Regions from separate parts of the Metabacillus mesotrionivorans genome, predicted to be linked through region 3. Evidence: riboswitches for the same ligand, from Rfam matches in the RefSeq annotation. Region 3 holds a riboswitch; each other region holds the start of a gene.
What was found. Region 3 has a riboswitch for cobalamin ahead of ACTSEZ_RS05770 (cob(I)yrinic acid a,c-diamide adenosyltransferase). Riboswitches for the same ligand answer to the same signal wherever they lie in the genome.
Positions count from the first base shown of each region.

Region 1: linked by a shared signal. The riboswitch ahead of ACTSEZ_RS16675 (ribonucleoside-diphosphate reductase subunit alpha) and the one ahead of ACTSEZ_RS05770 (cob(I)yrinic acid a,c-diamide adenosyltransferase) in region 3 are both predicted to bind cobalamin.
Region 2: linked by a shared signal. The riboswitch ahead of ACTSEZ_RS08840 (DUF4430 domain-containing protein) and the one ahead of ACTSEZ_RS05770 (cob(I)yrinic acid a,c-diamide adenosyltransferase) in region 3 are both predicted to bind cobalamin.

Region 1 is NZ_JBQMFF010000007.1:9,099-16,374, forward strand. It holds gene ACTSEZ_RS16655 (transglycosylase domain-containing protein) at 1-2,226, opposite strand, end outside; gene ACTSEZ_RS16660 (universal stress protein) at 2,415-2,930, shown strand; gene nhaC (Na+/H+ antiporter NhaC) at 3,144-4,520, shown strand; gene dat (D-amino-acid transaminase) at 4,555-5,412, opposite strand; cobalamin riboswitch at 5,619-5,801, shown strand; gene ACTSEZ_RS16675 (ribonucleoside-diphosphate reductase subunit alpha) at 5,987-7,276, shown strand, end outside.
Region 2 is NZ_JBQMFF010000002.1:745,031-752,306, reverse strand. It holds gene ACTSEZ_RS08845 (ATP-binding protein) at 1-1,559, shown strand, start outside; cobalamin riboswitch at 1,637-1,828, shown strand; gene ACTSEZ_RS08840 (DUF4430 domain-containing protein) at 1,979-2,392, shown strand; gene ACTSEZ_RS08835 (ECF transporter S component) at 2,405-2,920, shown strand; gene ACTSEZ_RS08830 (cob(I)yrinic acid a,c-diamide adenosyltransferase) at 3,001-3,579, shown strand; gene sigX (RNA polymerase sigma factor SigX) at 3,697-4,233, shown strand; gene ACTSEZ_RS08820 (RsiX family anti-sigma factor) at 4,230-5,366, shown strand; gene ACTSEZ_RS08815 (group-specific protein) at 5,563-6,003, shown strand; gene ACTSEZ_RS08810 (hypothetical protein) at 6,038-6,523, shown strand; gene ACTSEZ_RS08805 (hypothetical protein) at 6,573-6,761, shown strand; gene ACTSEZ_RS08800 (hypothetical protein) at 6,833-7,081, shown strand.
Region 3 is NZ_JBQMFF010000002.1:164,681-171,956, forward strand. It holds gene ACTSEZ_RS05750 (FecCD family ABC transporter permease) at 1-965, opposite strand, end outside; gene ACTSEZ_RS05755 (ABC transporter substrate-binding protein) at 928-1,902, opposite strand; gene cobT (nicotinate-nucleotide--dimethylbenzimidazole phosphoribosyltransferase) at 1,934-2,983, opposite strand; gene ACTSEZ_RS05765 (cobyric acid synthase) at 2,988-4,505, opposite strand; gene ACTSEZ_RS05770 (cob(I)yrinic acid a,c-diamide adenosyltransferase) at 4,489-5,031, opposite strand; cobalamin riboswitch at 5,160-5,342, opposite strand; gene ACTSEZ_RS05775 (Dph6-related ATP pyrophosphatase) at 5,377-6,075, opposite strand; gene ACTSEZ_RS05780 (M20 family metallo-hydrolase) at 6,161-7,276, opposite strand, start outside.

The DNA of each region.
Region 1 (7,276 bases), on a different contig from region 3:
TTCCTCAGCTGGCGGCTCGGCTGGCTTTTCTTTTTCTTTTTTCTTCTCTTCTTCTTTTCTTCGTTCCTCTTCTGCTTTCCGTGCTTCTTCTTCAGCTTTCCGCGCCTCTTCTTCTGCCCGTTTAGCTTCTTCTGCTGCTTTTTTTGCTTCCTCATCCTGGCGCTGTTTCTCGTCTGCTTTTCTCTTTTCTTCATCGGCTTTTGCTTTTTCTTCCTGCTTCAGCCGTTTCTGTTCTTCTTTTCTTGCTTTGGCATCTTGTTCTGCCTTTTTGTCAGCTTCTTTATTTCTTTCTTCAGCCCGTTTCTTTTCTTTTTCCTCTCCGCCTGTCTCTTTTTTCTTCACGGGCTTCTTTTCTTCTTTCTTAACCTGCGCAAGTTTAAAGTCTTCAGGCTTTTCGTTTTTCAGTGCTGCATCCATTATGACTTTATAGAGCGGTGCAGCTGTTGCACTGCTGGATGTTTTCAGGTAATGATTTTCATCTGTCTGATCGTAGCCGAGCCACAGCGCACCGACTACGTTCGGTGTAAATCCGACAACCCACTGGTCCTTTGTCCCGTCGATGCCGTCAATGCCAAGCTGGGTGGAACCTGTTTTCGCCGCAAGCTCATGCTTTTCGAGAGCGGCTTTTTTTCCGGTTCCTTCTTTGACAACCCCAAGCATCATGTGTGTCATCGTTTGGGCTACTTCTTTAGTCGTTACTTCTGTTTCTTTCTTTTTCCATTCCGCAATGGTGTTGCCCTGCACATCAACAATTTTCGTGATCGCATGAGCTTCTACGCGCGTGCCGTCATTTGGAAAAGCGGAATAGGCTTCGGCCATGTTAAGCGGTGCAACACCCTCATCAAGTCCTCCAAGTGCAAGACTCAGGTTGCGGTCATTCTCTGTAATCGGCAGGCCGAAACGCTCTGTCGCATCTACGCCTTTTGCAACGCCAATCTCATTTAGCGTCCAGACAGCCGGCACATTATGAGATTTCACCAAAGCTTCATACATCGTAACCTCGCCGTGATAGGAACCATCAAAGTTCTCTGGCTTATAACCGTCAATGTCAAGAGGCTTATCCTCAAGCTTGGAGTTTACAGTCATCCCGTTTTCAAGAGCCGGCGTGTAAACCGAAATCGGCTTCATCGTAGAACCAGGCTGTCTTTTCAGCTGTGTAGCCCTGTTGAATTGCCTGAATGAGTGTTCTCCGCGGCCGCCGATCAGTGCCTGGACTCCGCCTGTTTTAGGGTTCAGGAGAACGGCACCGCTTTGCACCAGCTGATCTCCGCCCAGGTCAGGGAAATTCGCATCGTCTTTAAACACGTTTTCGATTGATGACTGCATGTCCTGGCGCAGTTCTGTATGGATTTCAAACCCGCCGGCAAGGATTTCATTCTGCGTTAATCCGTATTTTTTGATCGCTTCTTCAATCACGTGATCCACGTAGGAAGGATAGCGGCCTTTGTATTGATCCAGTTCTTTTCTTTCAAGAACGACTTTTTCATTTTTCGCTTCGTTCATTTCTGCTTCAGTAATCACGTTTTCTTCTTTCATCAGTTTCAGAACAACGTCTCTCCGGTCTAGAGACTTTTCCATATTCTTGACTGGTGAATAATTCGTCGGGGCTTTAATCAGGCCGACAAGAATCGCTGATTCGTTCAGGGTCAGATCTGCAGGCTCTTTTCCAAAATATACTTTTGAAGCCCGCTTAAGTCCCCAGGCACCCTCTCCGAAATAAACTTTGTTTACGTAAAGTTCCAGTATTTCTTCTTTTGAATATTCATCTTCAATCTTCTGAGAGATAAAATACTCATCAAATTTCCGTTTAAATGTCTGATCGTGAGTAAGCAGGGTATTTTTGGCAAGCTGCTGTGTCAGCGTGCTTCCTCCCTCTACAACTCCTCCCGCCAGCACATTCTTGAATGCAGCACGGACAATTCCGATATAGTCGATCCCATTATGCTTGTAGAAATTCTGGTCCTCTGTTGCCTGAAGCGCCTCATAAAAGTGTTCGGGCACATCTTCATACTTGACCCATTCCTGTTTGGAGCTTGAGATCTTGCTTGCGATTTCTCCGTTCTGATCATAAATAATTGTCGGGGCGTTTGCTCGTTCTTCTAATTTGCTCACATCCTGCGATGCAATAACTGAGTTGTGCACCATAAAGACAAGGATGACTGAAAGCAGCACGAAGATGAGCAGTTTCATGAACACACCCTTAATGGAAAATAGTGACTTAAACATGGATAACCCCCTGATATAGAAAAATAAATCCTATCTCTTATTACCCCAATTACAACAGGTGTACGCCTATTAATAAAAATATGTGTCCGCCTCAGCTAAATTTCTGACAGATGAACGTTTTCCCAAGGAAATATCAGGGTATTTACAAAGAAACCAAATCATCTGCCAAAAGAAAGGAATGAATGAACTTGGATACATTTCACCACATTGTTGTAGCTTATGACGGACAGGATGAAAGTTCAGCAGCTCTTGTTAAAGGAATTCAGCTGAGCAAGCAGCTTGGCACTCGATTAACCGTTGTTCACGTCTATCAGGCAGAGCACGCCATGAATACAGGAGGCGTAAGGCCCGCTATTCCGAGTGCTCCTGCAAACGGTTACCTGACTGATAACCTTCAGAACTATCCGGTGGCGCCTGATGCGGCACGGCAGTTTGATGATCAGCCGAAGAATGAATACTTCGACCATTCTGATGAAGTCACGTCGAGGATCCGAATGAAGCTTGATGAGAACCAGGCAACTGGAGACGTTGAGATTCTGTCAGGCTCCCCTGCAGATGCCATCCTTGCATTTGCTGATGAACATGCAGCCGATCTCATCATTATGGGCAACAGTGATTCAGGAGGCCTTAAAAAACTGCTTTTCGGCGGAGTTAGCGATAAAGTGCATCATCAGTCGAATATTTCAGTGCTGATTGCAAAATAAATGTGATAACGGGTGCTTTTTAGAGCATCCGTTTTTTTGAGTGCTACTCAAAAACCCCTGACACAAACAAAGTTTCAGGGGTTTTTTCGTTCCTTCCAGACTCCAGTTCCTTTTACTTTTATCACCAGTTGACATAGATCAATAGACTGATATAATACTTTTATGCACAAAAGCATAAAAGCGTTTAAGTATAAAAGGAAGGAATTTCAATTTATGAATCAATCAAAATCACTCTCATTCACTGGTTCAGTGATTCTATTTTTATCGATGATCGGCATTATTTTCATCAGTTTATTTTACTTAAAAACAGAACCGCATCTTCCGCTGATGCTTTGCCTTGTTTTTCTCAGCGGCGCTGCAGTCCTATATAAGTACTCCTGGAAGGATATTGAGGACGGAATTGTAAAAGGCATTCAATCCGGTGTTCAGCCGATCATTATTCTGGCTCTTATCGGAATCCTTATTGGAGCCTGGATGTTCAGCGGTACGATACCGACTGTTATGATAGCTGCTTTGTCCATCATAGATCCGGCGTACCTTCTGATTTTGACTCTTATATGCTGCACCATTATTTCAAGCCTTGTGGGCAGCAGTTTTACAACGGTCAGCACAGTCGGAGTTGCTCTTATGGGAGTGGCGATTGCTGCAGGAGTTCCTGTTGAATGGGCTGCAGGGGCTGTTATTTGCGGAGCATGCTTCGGTGATAAAATGTCGCCGATGTCAGATACGACGAACTTTGCCTCCGGTGTGGCCGAGGTCAATATTTTCACACATATCCGCCATATGTCAAAGACAACAATTCCAGCTTATGCGATAACAGCTGTTCTTTTCTGGTATATGGGGACAACACTTGCGGCTGACGCAGCGACACTTGATAACATCAAAGAAATTATGACGATCATGAAGGAGCACGTAACAATCAGTCCATGGACTTTGATCTCTCCTCTGATTGTGATTGGTCTTGCCATTTCCAGGGTACCTGTTATTCCTGCTCTTGCTGCAGGCATAGCAACTGCCGGCATCACAGGTCTCCTCATTCAGGACGGGACAAATCTTTCCGGTCTCTTAGCTGTTCTGCAAAATGGAACAGTGTTTGATATTCAGCAGGAAACCGTCCGGCAAATGCTGAACCGCGGCGGGCTTCAATCTATGATGTGGTCCATTTCGCTGATCATGATCGCCTTTGCTTTAGGCGGATTGATGGATAAAATGCAGCTGATTCAGACTTTATTAAACGGATTGATTGAGAGAATCAAAGTCAAAGGGCAGCTGATCCTTGCAACCATTTCTTCTTCAATCGGAGTTAATCTCGTAACGGGAGAACAGTATTTGTCCATACTCATACCAGGTCAGTCGTTTAAACCGGCCTATGAAAAACTGAACGTTGAAAAGAAATATTTATCAAGATCCCTTGAAGATGCCGGAACACTGATCAATCCCCTTATTCCCTGGGGAGTAAGCGGGGCCTTTTTCGCGCAGACACTTGGTGTCGACGTCATTTCGTATCTGCCATTTGCGTTCTTTCTCTATTTGTCTCCATTGTTTTCTATCCTGTTTGGATTCCTTCCTGCCCGGAAACATACAGTCTAGCAGAAAATCCCGCCTTACCCAGGCGGGATTTTTATTATCTCTCGACCACTTTCGTTTCAATTGCAATCAGTTCATCAAACAGCTTTTGAAGCTTTCTTGTGACAGGTCCGGGTATTCCTTCTCCAATTTTTCTTTCATCAACCTTTATTACAGGAATCACTTCACTGGTCGTAGAGGTGATAAAAGCTTCATCGAGAGAGGCAAGACCGTCTGTGTTCAGTCTTTCTTCCAGAAACTCAATTCCGTTCTGTCTGCAAAGCTCCTCTACTTTCATTCTCGTAACACCATTCAGAATCAGGTTATTCGCAGGATGGGTAAACACACTTCCATTTTTCACCCCGTAGAAATTAGAGGATGACCCCTCCGTAATCATGCCGCTTCGGTGAAGCAGCGCTTCATAAGCCCCGCGGTCATGTGCCTCCTGTTTCGCAAGGACATTTCCGAGAAGATTCAAGCTTTTGATATCGCATCTGAGCCAGCGCACGTCTTCAAGCAGACAGAGAGAAATTCCTTCCTCCTGCTCTTTTACGGGTTTTGAGCATGGAATCGGATAGGCCGTTAATTCAGGAACCGTATCCTTGCCAGGAAACAGATGCTTTCTAGCGGCAGCTCCTCTTGTTACCTGCATATAAACACCGCCGTCTTCTGTCTTATTCAGGCGGAGAAGTTCTTCAAGCTGATTCGTCAGCTCCTCTATCGTATATGGAAGGGCGATTTTAATTTCTTTTCCGCTTCGAATGAACCGCTCCATATGCTCCTTCATCGCAAAATATGCTCCATCATACACTCTGATGACCTCGTAGACCCCGTCACCGAACTGATGGCCCCTGTCTTCAAGATCAATCGAAACTTCATCTCGCTTCCTATACTCACCGTTAACAAGTATGTACATGATAAATCTCCTTTTTTAAGACTTAGTGTAAGCTGCCCTTAAACCTATGGTATGATGAAACACGCTGAACTGTAAAATGGTTTTCTATTTTTCTTTCGACATTTTCATAGATTTCAGTTGAAATTTCACCCCGTGTCATTTATGATGAGAATATCAAATGACACAACATATTGATTATTCACTTAAATTAAAATACTACATATTGAAATTAACAGCAAATCAAGGTGCCAACATGTTGGCTTAAAAGGGAATCCGGTGCAAATCCGGAACTGTCCCCGCAACTGTAAGTGTGACGAACTGGGAATACCACTGTACGAGAGAAATGTATGGGAAGGACTCAGCGCAGAGTGATCACAAGTCAGGAGACCTGCCTTAGATTTGCAGAAGTTTCGAATTCTTCGGGGACTGAGGAGATGAAACGATGGCCAGTAACAGGGATGCGTGCACCCTCTTATTCTATCGTTTGATCCGCTCATGTTCTCATGGGCGGTTTTTTTGATTTTCCGCAGTAATTTCCCTGAAAGATCATGGACCATTATACGAAAATCCGAACTATAAATGAGGAGGATGTCTTATGGCAACCAAAATGACTACTATCATTGTAAACGAACTGACAAACGAAAAAGCCCCGTTCTCACAGGAGCGACTGACTGACTTTATTTCTGAAACCGGAAAAGATTTTAAAGAGCTTGACCTCCGTACATACACCGAAAGAGCTGTTCAAAGCATGGAAGGCCGCACTGTCTGTTCTGCCTCTCAGGTGACCAACCTGCTTATTCTCGAAGGCCTCTCAAATATCAGTGAGCTGCAGCCGGAATGGACCTATTTCTGTGCCCGGATTTATCTTAAAAAGCTTTATAAAGAAGCTGCATTCAACAGGAAATCAGGGGGCGGCACCTTCCTGTCACTGATCAAAACCCTTACGGCAAAAGGCATCTACAGCAGACATCTTCTTGATTCTTATTCCGAAGAAGAAATTGAGCAGCTTTCGCAAGTCATCGACCATGACAAAGACAAGCTTTTTACATACATCGGGCTGCGGACACTCTCTGACCGGTATCTTGCGAGAGATTATGACAAGTCGGTTTATGAGCTTCCCCAGGAGCGGTATCTCGTCATCGCCATGACGCTGATGGCAAAGGAAGAAACGGAACACCGCCTTCAGCTTGTAAAAGAAGCCTACTGGGCACTCAGCAATTTGTATATGACCGTTGCGACTCCAACTTTGTCAAACGCAGGAAAGCCTGTCGGACAGCTGTCCAGCTGTTTTATTGATACAGTTGATGACAGCCTGCAGGGCATCTTTGACAGCAATACAGACATTGCCAATCTCTCAAAATCAGGCGGCGGCATCGGAGTTTATCTCGGGAAGATCCGCAGCCGCGGCAGTGATATTAAAGGCTTTAAAGGAGTGTCATCCGGTGTCATCCCGTGGATGAAGCAGCTTAACAATACGGCGGTAAGCGTGGATCAGCTCGGGCAAAGAAAAGGCGCGATTGCCGTTTACCTTGACGTTTGGCACAAGGATATCTTTTCATTCCTTGATTCCAAGCTGAACAATGGTGATGAGCGTTTACGGACGCATGACCTCTTCACCGGCGTATGCCTGCCGGACCTGTTCATGGAACAGGCAGAAAACCGAGGAGAGTGGCATTTGTTCGACCCTCATGAAGTACGGAAAGTCATGGGTTACTCGCTGGAAGATTACTATGATGAGAAAGTTGGCTCAGGTTCGTTCCGCGAAAAATATTGGGAATGCGCCAATCACCCGGAGCTCTCAAAAACCACGGTTCCTGCGATTGACATTATGAAGGGCATTATGAAAAGCCAGCTTGAATCAGGAACCCCCTTTATGTTTTACCGG
Region 2 (7,276 bases), 580 kb from region 3:
CCGAGAACGAAAATGAATACTGGTTTTCTCCTAAAAAGTATGAAAACACACCAACCTTCAGCATGGAGGACATCCGCGCTGACAGAGAGCTGTCAAAGGTGTTCCAGGATCAGAAAAATGTAAGCAAGCTCACCCGGCTGCCGGAAGAACAGCAAAAAAACTCCGGAAACAAGGAGGAAGTGCTTGTAGTCGGTGTTCCCTATAAAACAAGTGACGGCAAGGACGGAGCCGTTTTTATGTCACAGTCCCTGCAGGCCGTCCAAAAGACAACCGAGCACACGACAAAATACATTCTTCTTGCGGCAGGTATAGCCATCATTCTGACAACGGTTTTTGCCTTCTTCCTGTCAACCAGAATTACCTATCCGCTGAGAAAAATGAGAGAGGCGACACAAGAGCTGACACGAGGCAATTTTGATACAAAAGTTCCGATTTTGAGCCACGATGAAATCGGGGAGCTCGCTATTGCATTCAATCAGATGGGGAGACAGCTGAAGTTTAACATCAACGCTCTTAATCAGGAGAAAGAGCACTTAACGAGCATTCTGAGCAGTATGGCAGACGGGGTTATCACACTTAATATTGATGGAACCATTCTTGTGACCAATCCCCCTGCGGAACGCTTCCTGCAGTCATGGTACTATGAACAAAAAATGCAGATAAACGAGGGGGAAGAAATTCCTCCTGAAGCGAAAGAATTGTTCCAGCGGGTTGTCAACACAGAAAGAGAGCATATCGTGGAAGTAACCCTTCAGGGAAGAAGCTGGGTGCTTGTCATGAGCCCGCTTTACAATCAGTCTTACGTCCGGGGGGCGGTAGCCGTGCTTCGGGACATGACAGAAGAGCGCCGGCTTGATAAATTGCGCAAAGACTTTATCGCAAACGTCAGCCATGAACTGAGAACGCCGATTGCCATGCTTCAGGGGTATTCTGAAGCGATTGTAGATGATATTGCAAGCTCGGATGAGGAGAAAAAAGAGATTGCCCAGGTTATTTACGATGAATCGCTCAGAATGGGACGGCTTGTCAATGATCTGCTCGATCTTGCCCGGATGGAAGCGGGTCATATCACCCTCAATCTTGAGAGCATTTCCATTAATGAATTTATTGAAAAAATCAACCGCAAGTTCCAGGGACTTGCGAGGGAAAAAGATATTACGCTCACCTCCAGTTTTGCACTCGACGAACCTGAGTTTGTTCTTGATCCGGATAAAATTGAACAGGTTCTGACGAATCTTGTGGATAACGCAATCAGGCATACTCTTGAGGGCGGCACAGTTGAAGTGGGGGTGCAGTCCGTTGCGGGCGGAATAAAGGTTGATGTTAAGGATACAGGCACAGGAATTGTCGAAGAAGATCTGCCGTTTGTTTTTGAACGCTTCTATAAAGCAGATAAGGCGAGGACGAGAGGCCGCTCCGGAACAGGCCTTGGTCTTGCGATTGCCAAGAACATTGTCGATGCCCATTCAGGTTCGATTAATGTGCACAGCAAAGTCAATGAAGGAACCACATTCAGTTTCTATCTGCCTCGAAAAAACGTTTTTCCTGATAGAATGTGACGAATATTCTTGTTTCATACGAAACACCTGTTGATGCCGCTTGTCATTTTAGGTACAATAAAAGCTGGATATAAAAGTGAATACGAAAAGAAACTGGTGCAAACTTTGCTTAATAGGGAATCAGGTGAGATGCCTGAACTGTCCCCGCAACTGTAAGTGCAGACAATACCTGCTTTTAGACCACTGTCAGAATGACTGATTCAGACGGGAAGGTGCAGGCTTGAGGATGAAGCACGAGTCAGTAGACCTGCCGGGTTCTTTCAAACGTTACTATTCTTCGGGGATTTGAGCATAGAAACGGCACAGTTATGGCACCAGTGCCTGCAGTTTCTTCTATGCCGTTTTTAAAAGCCCATCTTCTAACAGATGGGCTTTTTGCTATTCCAATACATACACAACAACAAGAGGAGAGATGGATCATGAACAAATTTTACAGCTTTCTCGCAGTGCTTCTTCTTGCACTGATGAGCGCCTGCGGAAATGCGGCAGAGGAACCTAAAACAGAAGAAGCAAAACCTGCTGCTGAAAGCGAAGAGCAGGCGGAGGAACTGAAAGCCTCTGTCACGCTGACTAAAAATGAAATGGCGGAGAAAGTAGAATCAAAAGAAGTGGTTTTTGAAGAAGGCCAGAGCCTTATGGATGCAATGAAGGCAAACTTTGAAATTGAAGAGTCCGGAGGCTTTATCAACGGAATTGAAGGCATCCAGGCGAGCGAAGCGGACAAAACATACTGGCATTTAGTTGTAAACGGGGAAGATGCTATGACAGGAGCAAATGACATTAAGCTGAAAGACGGCGATAAGATTGAATTTGATCTGCGGAATTATGAATAAGTGTGAGAAACAATGACAACGAGAAGAATCAGTCTTCTCTCTTTGCTTATTGCCTTGTCCGTTGTAGGCAGGCTGACTTTTCAGTTCATTCCGAATGTGCAGCCGATGACAGCCGTAATTCTTATAACCGCGATTCTGCTCGGACCGGTTAATGGAATGATCGTCGCGGTGCTTGGCTGTTTTCTCAGCAATCTGCTGCTTGGCATGGGCATGTGGACAATCTGGCAGATGCTTGCCTGGGGGACCTTGGCTTTAATCTTCGGCCTGCTTGGAAAAGCGGTTAAAAGAAACAGACTTCTCGTTTTTACCCCGGCAGCCGTTCTTGCGGGATATCTTTTTGGATTCATCGTTTCTCTGAATATGTTTGTCCTGACCGAAAATGGACTTGTCTACTATCTTGCAGGAATCCCGTTTGATACGATGCATGCAGCAGGAAACGGCATTTTCTTTCTCGTGCTGTACCCGGTCATGCAAAAAACGTTTCAGTATTATCTCTATAAAAACGATTATGGCGTTACACTTCAATAAAATAATGGCAGAATAAGAGAGAGACTTTCTTTATAGCTTAGGCAAGACAGTCTGAGAACAAAGGACAGGAGCTGCTGAATATGAATTTGTATACTAGAACCGGTGATAAAGGGAAAACAAGCATTATCGGGGGCCGGGTCGATAAGGATGATCTGAGGGTAGAGGCCTACGGAACAATCGATGAGGTAAACTCTTTTACCGGTCTTGCCATGACATGGATGAACGATGATACCCTAAAAGACATGAAGCAGGAATTTGAAAAAATCCAGCATGAACTTTTTGACTGCGGAAGCGATCTTGCTGTCATCCACGGCAAGCAAAAACATCCCTATAAAACAACTCCTGACATGATTGAGTTTCTTGAATCACGAATCGATGCGTACACAGCAGAAGCCCCTCCGCTCGAGCGATTCATTCTTCCTGGAGGGACAAAGGCGGCTGCTGCCATCCATGTGGCAAGGACCGTAGCAAGAAGGGCAGAGCGCTGTATTGTTTCGCTCAAAAAAGAAACGGAAATCAATGAGCATGTTTTAACATACATGAACAGACTTTCCGATTATTTCTTTGCGGCAGCTAGAGCGGCAAATGCCAGACTCGGTTCAAAAGATGTGGAGTATGAAAGAAGTGCCATCGTATTTACTAAAAAGAAAGAGTCATAATTTCTTTAAAAAGGAAGGCGGAAACTGCCTTCCTTTTTCTATGCAATCCCGATATAGTAAAAGATGTGTAACTTTTTATTCTTCATTCCGACTAATGTATTGATTGGAGGTTCGTTCATGGAAGAGGCCTTTCAGAGGATTTATGAAAAATATCACAGCGATCTTTTCCAGTTCTTATTTTATATGGTAAAGAATCGTGAACAGGCCGAGGACCTCGTTCAGGAAGTGTATATACGAATATTAAAATCACACAGCAGTTTTGAAGGACGGAGCAGTGAAAAAACCTGGATCCTCTCCATTGCAAGACATGTTGCGATTGATTTTTTCCGCAAACAGAAAACACTCAAACAGCGCATCTTTGAAGCATTTGACTGGGACCGTGAGCAAATACGGGATCATCAGCCGCTTCCGGAGGAGATTGCCGCTTTAAACGAAGAGATGCAGATGGTATACAGAACGCTTGATACATGCACGGTCGATCAGAAGGCCGTCATAATCTTAAGGTATATTCAGGGAATGTCCATTTCGGATACAGCAGAAGCCCTGGGATTTACAGAAAGCAAAGTGAAAACGACCCAGCACAGAGCGCTGAAAGCTTTGAAAAATAAATTGTCTGAACACTCGATCAGGAAGGAGGGAATAGTAAAGGGATGAATCAATCAAAATGGAACGATGAGCAGATTACAGATAAGCTTCAAGCAATGCCGGATATCAAAGATCGGCGCTCGCAGCAGCAAATATACACCCGTTTGCAGGAACGTATGCACAAAAAGCAAGTTCAGTGGAAAACACCGGCTTTTGCAAGCATTGCCGCACTTTTTATTCTTTTAATCCTTTCACCCTTTTTCCTTCAGAACTTCCAGATGAGTGATAGCAGGTCTGAATCAAGTGCGGATAAAGCAGTTGAAAGCGGCCAGGCGCCGGAAGAGAACGCAGACATGAAATTAGAAGCAAAGTCTGCACCAGAGCCTGAGAAAAAGTCATTTGTAGCAAGAACAAATGACAATCAGACGATTGTAACGGTTGCCTATCCAGATCTTCAGGTGCAAAATACGATACCGCTCAGTTTTCAGTTCGATTCCTCTGACTCGTACATGACTCTTTTTGAAACGGCATTGTCTTCATTTGACCCGGAAATCTCCGGGCTTAGTCCTTCTGCACTCTCAGGAACAAAGCTCTCCTATGAAACAGGAGAAGAGCGGATGTCTGTTGACATAAAAGGCAATGCCTATGCGGCATCCAGCTCTGAAACGGAAAACAGACTCTTTACAGAAGGTCTGGAAGAGTCTTTCCGCTGGCAGGATGCCTCTCAGGCTGACTATTATACCGGCAGCGAAAAAGGAGCAGAAATCGGAGCGTATGGCTTTCAGGATAAGCTGACATTCACAAAGTTCAAGAAGAAAGCCTATTTTCTGTATCAAGAAAGCCTCGATTCCCCTAAATTCCTGGCTCCTTCCCTTCTACCCTTTAACAAGCTGACAGATGCACTGACTGCTATGAAGGAAAAAGGGACTCTCGGATTAAAACCAGTAATCGAAAAAACAGTTATCATTGATGAAGTAAAAGAAACAGATAAAGAAGTAACCATTGAATTTACAGACGCCTCAACAATAGATGATAACGAAACAGATACACTGATGCTTGAAGCAATTTTGATGACCGCCAAAGATTTTGGCTATGAAAGTGTAAAATTCGAAGGAATTGAAGCCGGCAGAATTGGTGAAATGGACGTAACACAGGCCGTGCCCGTTCCGTTCTCGCCAAATCCCGTTGATCTTGAGGAATAGCCGGAAAAACCCGCAGCATGATGCTTGCGGGTTTTTTGCCGTTGAGAAAAGATGGTAGAGGAGGGGGGGAGTCTTTATATATAGATTTAGAATTACCTGTCTAGTAGACGGAATATTTATGGTACTATTGTAAATATTAGGTATTTAATTAAAAGGCAGACTTGTTGAATAAATGTAATAGCAAAGGAGGAGAAGAATGAAGTTTTATGTTGCGTCTAGTTTTAAAAATATAGATAAGGTTAGACAGGTTAGTAATCAGTTAAAAAGTAGAGGTTATATACAAACATATGATTGGACTGAAAATGAAAAAGCTTCCACATTTGAAGACCTAAAACTAATTGGTCGTCAAGAAAAGATTGCTGTGGCGGAAGCTGATTTGATCGTTGTATTATTACCAGCTGGAAAAGGAAGTCACATTGAGTTTGGAATAGCTTTGGGACTTAATAAAAGAATTATTCTATATTCATCCAACGATGAGGTTAATAAATTTGCAACCACAAGCACTTTTTATCACCTAAGAGAGGTTGAAACTTTTATCGGTCCTTTAGATGAGTTAGTTGAATTTATAATTACAAATGAAGATAGGATCCTCAATTATAGGGGGCAATTGTTGCACAATGAAATCTCATTTTCATAATAAGGAATTGGGCGTGGTGTGGGGGTTGGGATAAATGAAGAAATCAATTTTAATTTTAGCTCTAAGCATAATAATAGTATTTATTGGACTTTATTCTTTTTTCAAAATCAATTCTCCATTGGAAAGTGGTACAGTTGCTTCAACAGTAGATAATAAAGCAGTTGTTGTTGCAATAGGGAATAAAGGGTTTGGAAAGCTGAAGATTAATGAAGTTCTAGTAAATAATTACAATGAACCTATAAAGCTTAAAATACAGGCCACGAATCCCCTTAAAGGTTTTGTCATATCTAATACATTTGATGAAAAGGAATTTGGCATTAGTAATATTGATACTATCTACATTGAGTCCGACACATCTCCAATAACCCAACTAGAAAAGATGAATGATGGAACGGCAACTAAAAATGATAAAAGTTATGGAATAAGTGTTGTACATAATGAACCCATAGAAAGATTGCATATAACATATAGTTACTTTGGATTGCAGTTTGAAGAAACGGTATCGGTTAACAATCCTTAAGAAAAGTTCAAAGGTACCTCTAATTCTAAGATCTGAATAGGAGATTTTTATGGAAAAGTTAAAATTGAAATTAAATATTCCTCAAACAATTCTTATGTCCTTTCTTGCTGCCACAGTCATTACTGCCGCAAATTTTCTTATAGACTGGGACAATAGAATATACGCCGGAATTTTTGCTGGATTGACTATTATTGTATGCGGAATTCTAGCCAATTTCATGTTTAGGAACAAGGAGTGAACTTACCTTATTGAAAATGGGGCTATCGGTTAAATGGAATCGATGCTTAAATAGGTGGAGGTGATTCTGCTATGAGTATAATCAATAAGAAATTTCTTATTCTCATTGCACTGATTCTAACGGTTTTAATAGCTTTTATACCTAACATTGGATACTGGAATGAAGGCACTTATAGATTCTTTGGGATACGTGTTCAATGGCTGGGCTACTATGGTGATGGTCAATTTAGTTTTGAAATATGGGGACTTCTTTTGAATGTATTTATTATATATCTCGTTCTCTTTGGTTTATTGAAGTTGTTTAAGAGAAAATCTTTATAAAAAATTAACGAAAAAAATGGATTGCTATAGTCCATTTAAAGCATTAAATTTATTCCGTTTTAGGGTTTCCTTCCTGCAGCAGAATCACCACTCTCCAGTGAACTGAAGCGGAAGGCACTTGACTCCTTGTCCAGCTGCAGCGCTCAGGCTCCTCTGTCAGAACAAAATCCCCCAAAAAGGCGGGACCCGTACTTT
Region 3 (7,276 bases):
GAAATGATGGATCTTGCAAGCAAATCTGCAAGCACCAGATATCCGCCGCCAACCAGCATAGACAGCGGGAGAACGTGCCGGTGGTTTGGCCCTGCAAGCAGTCTCACGAGATGAGGAATGACAAGACCGACAAAGCTGATGGCTCCGGAAACCGCAACGGCGCTCCCTGTAAGAATCGACGCGGCTATTAGAATGATTGTTTTCTTCCTTTTTACATTCATTCCTGCAAACTGTGCCGACTGCTCGCCAAGTGCCAAATTGTTCAGTTCCCTGTAATGATAGAGGATCATCAGTGCGCCTATTACAAAAAAGGGGAAAATCAGCTGGACATGTCCCCATCCTCTCATAGAGACACTTCCCATGATCCAATAGAGAATTTGACTGATGTCCTCACGCGGAACGAGAGCAATCAGCAGTGAGATAAAGGCGCTGATAAAAGAAGAGACAATAATGCCTGCAAGGATAATGGTTTCATTCGTCAGCTTTCCGCTTGCAAGCTGTGTGAGAGCAAAAACAATGAGCAGGGTAATCATGCCGAAAAGGACAGCAATTACCGGGAGCGTGTAACTGCCTAAGAATGTCAGCTGAATCTGGAAAAAGATAATGATGACTGCCCCAAGCGAAGCACCTGAAGATACACCGATTGTATACGGGTCTGCAAGCGGGTTCTGCAGCAGCCCCTGGAAAGCGGCTCCCGCCAAAGATAGGGAGGCTCCAACAAAAAAGGCAAGCATCACCCTTGAAAACCTGATTTCCCAAATAATCATTTCTGTGCTCTGCCCTCCGTCATACAGCGGTACATGAAAGATCTTGCCGGCAAGAATAGTTATAATATCAGGGACGGTCACTTGTACCGCCCCAGCCAAAACTCCTAACAGGATGCTGCATGCTGCAAAGCAGACAGCACCAATCAATAAGAGCCATTTTTTATTTTTTGAAGATGTCTGGATAGATAAGTCTGCCAAGCTCTTCAGCTCCATCCGCAAGACGCGGTCCCGGACGGGTAACCAGGTCACTGTTTACATCAAATACCTGTTTCGACTGAACGGCTTTAATGGAGTTCCACCCGCTTCTTGAAAGGACTTGCTCTGCCGGGTTTTCAACATAGTAGCCATACGTTGTGATGATGGTGTCCGGATTGCTGCTGATGATTTTCTCCTCATCCATTTTGACCCAGCCTTCTTCAGAAGCCGCGACGTTCTCTGCGCCGATCATTTCTAGCATTTCGTTCATGAAGGTTCCTTTGCCAGTCGTGTAGATTTCAGGCTGAGGCGATACTTCAATCCAGACGCGTTTTGGCTTTTTTACTTCTTTGGCTTTTTCTTTTATGGAAGCAACCTTCTCCTCCATGTCCTTTATGATCCTGTCTGCCTGATCCAGCGTGTCTGTTGCTTTTCCAATTGTTCTGATTGCCGTGTAAACCTGATCAAATGAAGTTTGTGAACCGACGATAAAAACCTTTATGCCGGCAGCTTCAAACTGCTTGATGATTTCGCCGTGATTTTGTGCATGGTACTCCTGCAGAAGAGCAAGGTCAGGCTGAAGGGCAATGATTTTTTCTGCATTCAAGTCCTGAGCACCGACTTTTTCTATTTTTGCAGCTTCTTCCGGGTAATTGTCATAGTCGGAAACTCCGGCAATTTCATCCTGAAGTCCAAGAGCAAAAAGGATTTCCGTCGTGCTCGGAAGCAGGGACACGATTTTCTCCGGCTTTTCTTCAAGCGTTATTTCGTTTCCTGCATCATCTGTGACCGTAACTGGGTAGGAGGCATCTTGTTTTTCAGCCTGTTCTGTCTGACCGCTTGCAGGCTTTGTTGGATCTCCCTGTGCACATCCTGTGAGGATGCCTGCAAGAAGCATCAGGATAAGGCTTATTCGGGTAAAATATGTAGTCGATTTCATAGATTTATTCCGCCTTTATTTGACTTTTTTCTTAACTGTGTTCTTTTGAAACACCTGCTGCATCAAATGTCGCCATTTCTTTTATCATGTCTGAAGCTGCCTGGACAAAAGGAAAGACAAGAACAGCTCCAGTCCCTTCCCCAAGCCGAAGACCCATTGATACAAGCGGTTTTTTTCCGAGTTTGTTCAAAATCAGGAGATGACCGGGTTCAACGGATAAGTGGCCGGCAATCATATAGTCTTTTGCATGTTCACATATGTGTGCAGCTAAAAGGGCTGATGTGGTGCATATAAAACCGTCCAGGAGCACAGGGATTCTGCGGTAAGCAGCATACAGCATGGCTCCTGTCATGGCGCCGATTTCAAATCCTCCAACCTTTGAAAGAACATCGATCGGGTCACTTGGATCCGGCCTGTGTAGTTCGAGGGCCCTGCGGATGATTTCAGACTTGAAGGCAATTTGCTTCGACTTAATTCCTGTGCCTCTTCCAGTCAGATGTTCAGGCTTGATTCCGGTCAGTGCAGCTGCTATGGCGCTGCTTGACGTTGTGTTGCCAATGCCCATTTCACCGAGAATCAGCAGCTTTGCACCCTTTTCAATGGTTTCTTCCGCAAGACTCATTCCCATTTGAATGCTCCTTAGTGCATCTTTTCGCGACATAGCAGGTTCAGCTGCGAAATTTTTAGTACCGTATCCGATTTTCTCCGCTCTGACACCGGGTATATCTGTTTTGACGCCTGCGTCTACGATTTCAAGAAACCCTTTTACACGCTTTGTGAACACATTAATCGCAGCTCCGCCCGTTAAGAAATTCCTGACCATTTGCCCTGTTACTTCCTGGGGATAAGCAGAGATGCCTTCTTCAGCAATCCCATGGTCCGCTGCAAAGACAATCACGCCTGGAGGGGAAATATCGGGTTTTACCTCTCCCGTCATTTCAGCCAGTTGAACAGCCAATCGCTCTATTTCTCCTAAACTGTTTACGGGTTTAGTCAGCGTTTGTATATAGGCTTCTGCCTCCTGTCCTTTCGCTTTGTTTACTGGTTTAATTGCATCAATAATCTGATAAACATCTATCATTTTTTCACCTCCTTTTCATGATTTCATAGATTTTATCTAAATCCAGTGCAGCTCTTACATGATCTGCAAGTCTGTCAAATTCTCTTTTTTTCAATTCGCGAAAGAAGAGCGAGCGCTCAATCGGCTGCAGCCCTTTCTTGCTGCGGAGCCTGTTCAAAAAGCGCCATCTGAATGCATCATTGTGAAACACATCGTGCAAGTAGGTTCCCGTTGCGTTTTCTTTTGCGTACCCTTCACCGGTCCCTTTTTGGATTGAAAATGGTGATGGGTCATCTAACAGCAAAGTTTGTCCCATGTGTATCTCGTAACCTGAAAGCGTTAGATCCTCATATCCGGGGACAGCACAAGATCCTTCCGTCTGAACGGTTTTCTTATCCGCATACAGGACAGTTGAAACAGGGAAAATGGCAAGCCCGTCCTGTTCTCTAATGCCGGATTCAACGCCTTCTGGATCAAACAGTTTTTCTCCCATCATCTGATACCCGCCGCATATCCCCACGATCTGGCTGCCAATTTTATAGGCTGCCTGCACTCTATTAAATAATCCAGTTTCCTTTAGAAATCGCAAATCTTCAGCTGTATTTTTACTGCCTGGAAGAATAATTAGATCCGGCCGGCCAAATTCTGATGCTTTTCGGACAAAGCGGATATTCACATCAGGTTCCAGTCTCAGAGGATCAATGTCCGTAAAATTAGACAGTCTTGGGTATGAAAGAACGGCGACATCCAAATCTCCTTCAAGATTTGTGCCTCGGGAGTACTGATTGAGGACGAGGGAATCTTCACCATCGATTTCAAGATCTGATATAAACGGGATAACACCAACTACAGGTATTCCTGTGTACTCTTCAAACCATTGGAGCCCCGGTTCAAGCAGGGCAAAATCTCCCCTGAATTTATTGATAACAACTCCGGCAACCCGTTTTCGGTCTTTTTCCTGAAGGAGCTGAAGCGTTCCGACAAGGCTTGCGAAAACACCCCCTCTATCAATGTCTCCCACTAGTAAAACAGGTGCATCTGCAATCTCTGCAACGCGCATGTTGACGAGCTCCCTGTCATTTAAATTGACTTCAGCAGGTGAACCTGCCCCTTCGATTACAACCGCGTCATAGTTCGTCAGCAGCTTGTGCAACGATTTTTTAATCGCTTCAAGACCAAGGCTGAAAAAGTCTTCCCGGTAGACTGCGGTGTTCATGACAGCAAATGGTCTGCCGTGAAAAACGATCTGGGATTCCATCTCTCCTGAAGGTTTAATTAAAATCGGGTTCATATCCGTGTCAGCTTCAATTCCTGCTGCTTCAGCCTGAACTCCCTGGGCTCTGCCGATTTCTTTGCCGTCTTTTGTTATGTATGAGTTCAGTGCCATGTTCTGTGATTTAAAGGGAGCGGTTTTATACCCGTCCTGCCTGAAAATCCTGCACAGTGCGGTTGACAGAATGCTTTTGCCTGCATCCGAATGAGTCCCCTGAATCATGAGTCTGAGCGCCTTTTTCTTCCCATTTTCTTTAATATTCAATTCCATATATGGCGTCGACACCTTCATCGTAATAATGCTTTTCAACGTCGATCACAGAGACGAGATCAGCTATTTCCCTGATTTCTCTTTTGGCGTTTCTGCCTGTCAGGACAAGGTGGACATGAAGAGGACGGTTTTGAATGGTCAAAATGACGTCTTCAAGAGGAAGAACATCGTCCACAGGAAAGGTCTGAATGGCAAGGGCATTGTTGATTTCATCAAGAATGACAACATCGCTTTCCCCGCTCAGAATGGTTTCTTTTGCTGTTATCCAAGCCTGTTTTAAAGCTTCCCGGTGAATCTCAGGTGTTTTGGTCCAGGTAAATCCGGCACCGAGCTGCTGAATACTGACTCCGGGCAAAGCATTTAAAATTGTTCTCTCACCGTATGTCCGCTCAGGAGATTTAATAAATTGCAGAATGGAAACGGTCATTTGTCTTCCGGCAGCCCGCACAGCAAGACCGATTGCAGCTGTCGTTTTTCCTTTTCCATTGCCTGTGTAGACAAGCACTCTTCCTTTTTCGTTTTTCATCGCCATATATCCATCTCCCATCTTTTTAACCAATATAAAAAGGCCCTGACTGAAGACAGTCAAGGCCTAAATAAGCATAGTGAAGTAACGCATACAGGGGTCCTGACTCGTTCTTCCCACCGAAAAACAAGCAAAAATCAATTAAAGCAGGTCTCCTGGCTTTGCGCTTCATCTTGATCCTGAGCCTTCCCGACATTAGAGTCAGTGGCAATTCAGTTTAATCTGCGCTTACAGTAGCGGGGGCTGCGCCGGATTTCCACCGGCTTCCCTATTATCCTGAGTATTCAGGCACTTTAAAAGAATCATATTTTTTGTTCATTGTAATCTATAAAACTGGAAAAGTCATCAAGATTTTTTTAAATTTGTCGTTTTTTCTCTTAATTTGGTTTTCTCAAGCTCAAGTCTCTTTGTCGTTTCCAGCTGAAGAACGTTCCCGAACGTAATGTCGATTTTTTTTGTAAACAGCGGCCCGTCGTAGACGAAAGTATGGTATTCACCAGCCTCTCCCATCGGACAGATGTCTGTATTTAAAGCGCGGTCGATGAATGGCTGATTAACCTCCATTCCGAGCCAGGATGGATCGAGTTTGTCATCCCTTACTCTGATTACAGCTGCTTTATATCCGCTGACTGCAAACTGCTGAAGTGCAAGTATGGCGTTCTCTTTTTCCATCCATAAAGGGTAAAGCGGTTCAAGACCTGCTTCGGCCGAAGCTTTTTCTCCCCACTCCCGGTGCTCGTCCAAATAAAGATCGCCGAAAGCAACAGCTGTAAGGGAGTATTGCTCCTTCAACTCTTTCAGCGCACCGATAAAGTGATCCGTATAGCTTTCATAGGTGCATGATATAAAATGCACTGGTATTTCAAGCGCAAGACTTTGCTGTTTGATCGCATCTATTTTCTCTCCGTGCCCGAATGTTCTTCCAGTTTCAGCCGGAACCGTCGTTATAAGGCATGCGATTTCATGCCCCTCGGCTGCAAGTTTATGAAGGGCCATGCATCCGTCTTTCCCTCCGCTCCAGGATACAGCTGTTTTCTTTTTCAATTCCATCCACCATCCCATCAAGAGTATAGCCTTGATTATGATGGGTTCAGAATGTTTAGTCAAAAAGAAAAATAGACTGCTTTGTTTATTTCACTGCCATTTTTAAGGCTGTCCTGTATAGAAGTTCGGTTCCGAGCGAAATATCTTCCATCGTTGAAAACTCTTTCGGATTATGGCTGATGCCGTCCTTGCAGCGGACAAAAATCATCCCGTAGTCACATTCATAAGACATCGCGAGCGCATCATGAAAGGGTCCGCTCATCAGTTCAGGCGCATTCAGACCGATCTCGTTGCTTGCTGCCCTCATAATTTCCATAATGTCTTCCGAGCAATACCGCGGTTCACTGTTTGTGTCTTCAGATAAGATATATGTCAGTCCGTGATCCTCGCAGATCAGATGCAGCCGTTTTCTCAACTGATTCTCTATGATATTTCTTCTTTCCATTTGAATATCCCTGAGGTCCACCGTAAACATCACTTTTTCAGGTATGATGTTCCGTGAATCAGGAAAAACCTTTAAGCTCCCGACGGTTCCGACAGTAGGTGCAGATGGATCTTCTGAAGCGAGATCATTCAGGGCAACGATGACCTTTGCCGCTCCCACTAAAGCATCCTGTCTCATATGCATTGGCACAGATCCGGCATGGCCTGCAAAGCCTTCAAGCTCAACTGTCAGCCACAATGGGCCAGAGATGCCCGTTACAATGCCAATGGGCGCATCCTTAGACTCAAGAACCGGTCCCTGTTCAATGTGCAGCTCAAGATAGGCTGAAATGCTTCCGGGAGCGTACTCTGACTCCTTAAAGCGCTCGGGATCACATCCGAAGGAAATTAGTGCATCCCGCCGTGTTACACCGTTTTTATCTTTCCGGTCAAGTTCTCCCTCTTCAAGTTTGCCGAGTATCCCTCTGACGCCAAATAACCCTTTATTAAAGCGTGCTCCCTCTTCATCGCAAAAAGCAGCAACTTCGATTGGCATTTCGGGAATAAACGAGTTCTCCTGCAATGTCTGAACGGCTTCGATTGCCCCAAGAACACCGATGACTCCATCAAATCTTCCGCCATACGGCTGTGAATCAATATGGGACCCGAGCATAAGGACAGGTGCTTCAGCTTTTTTTCCCTCGAGCCTGCCAATCAGATTTCCAAAGTGATCTATCCGTGCGGTAAGGCCTGCTTCCTCCATCCAGCCTTTGACTGT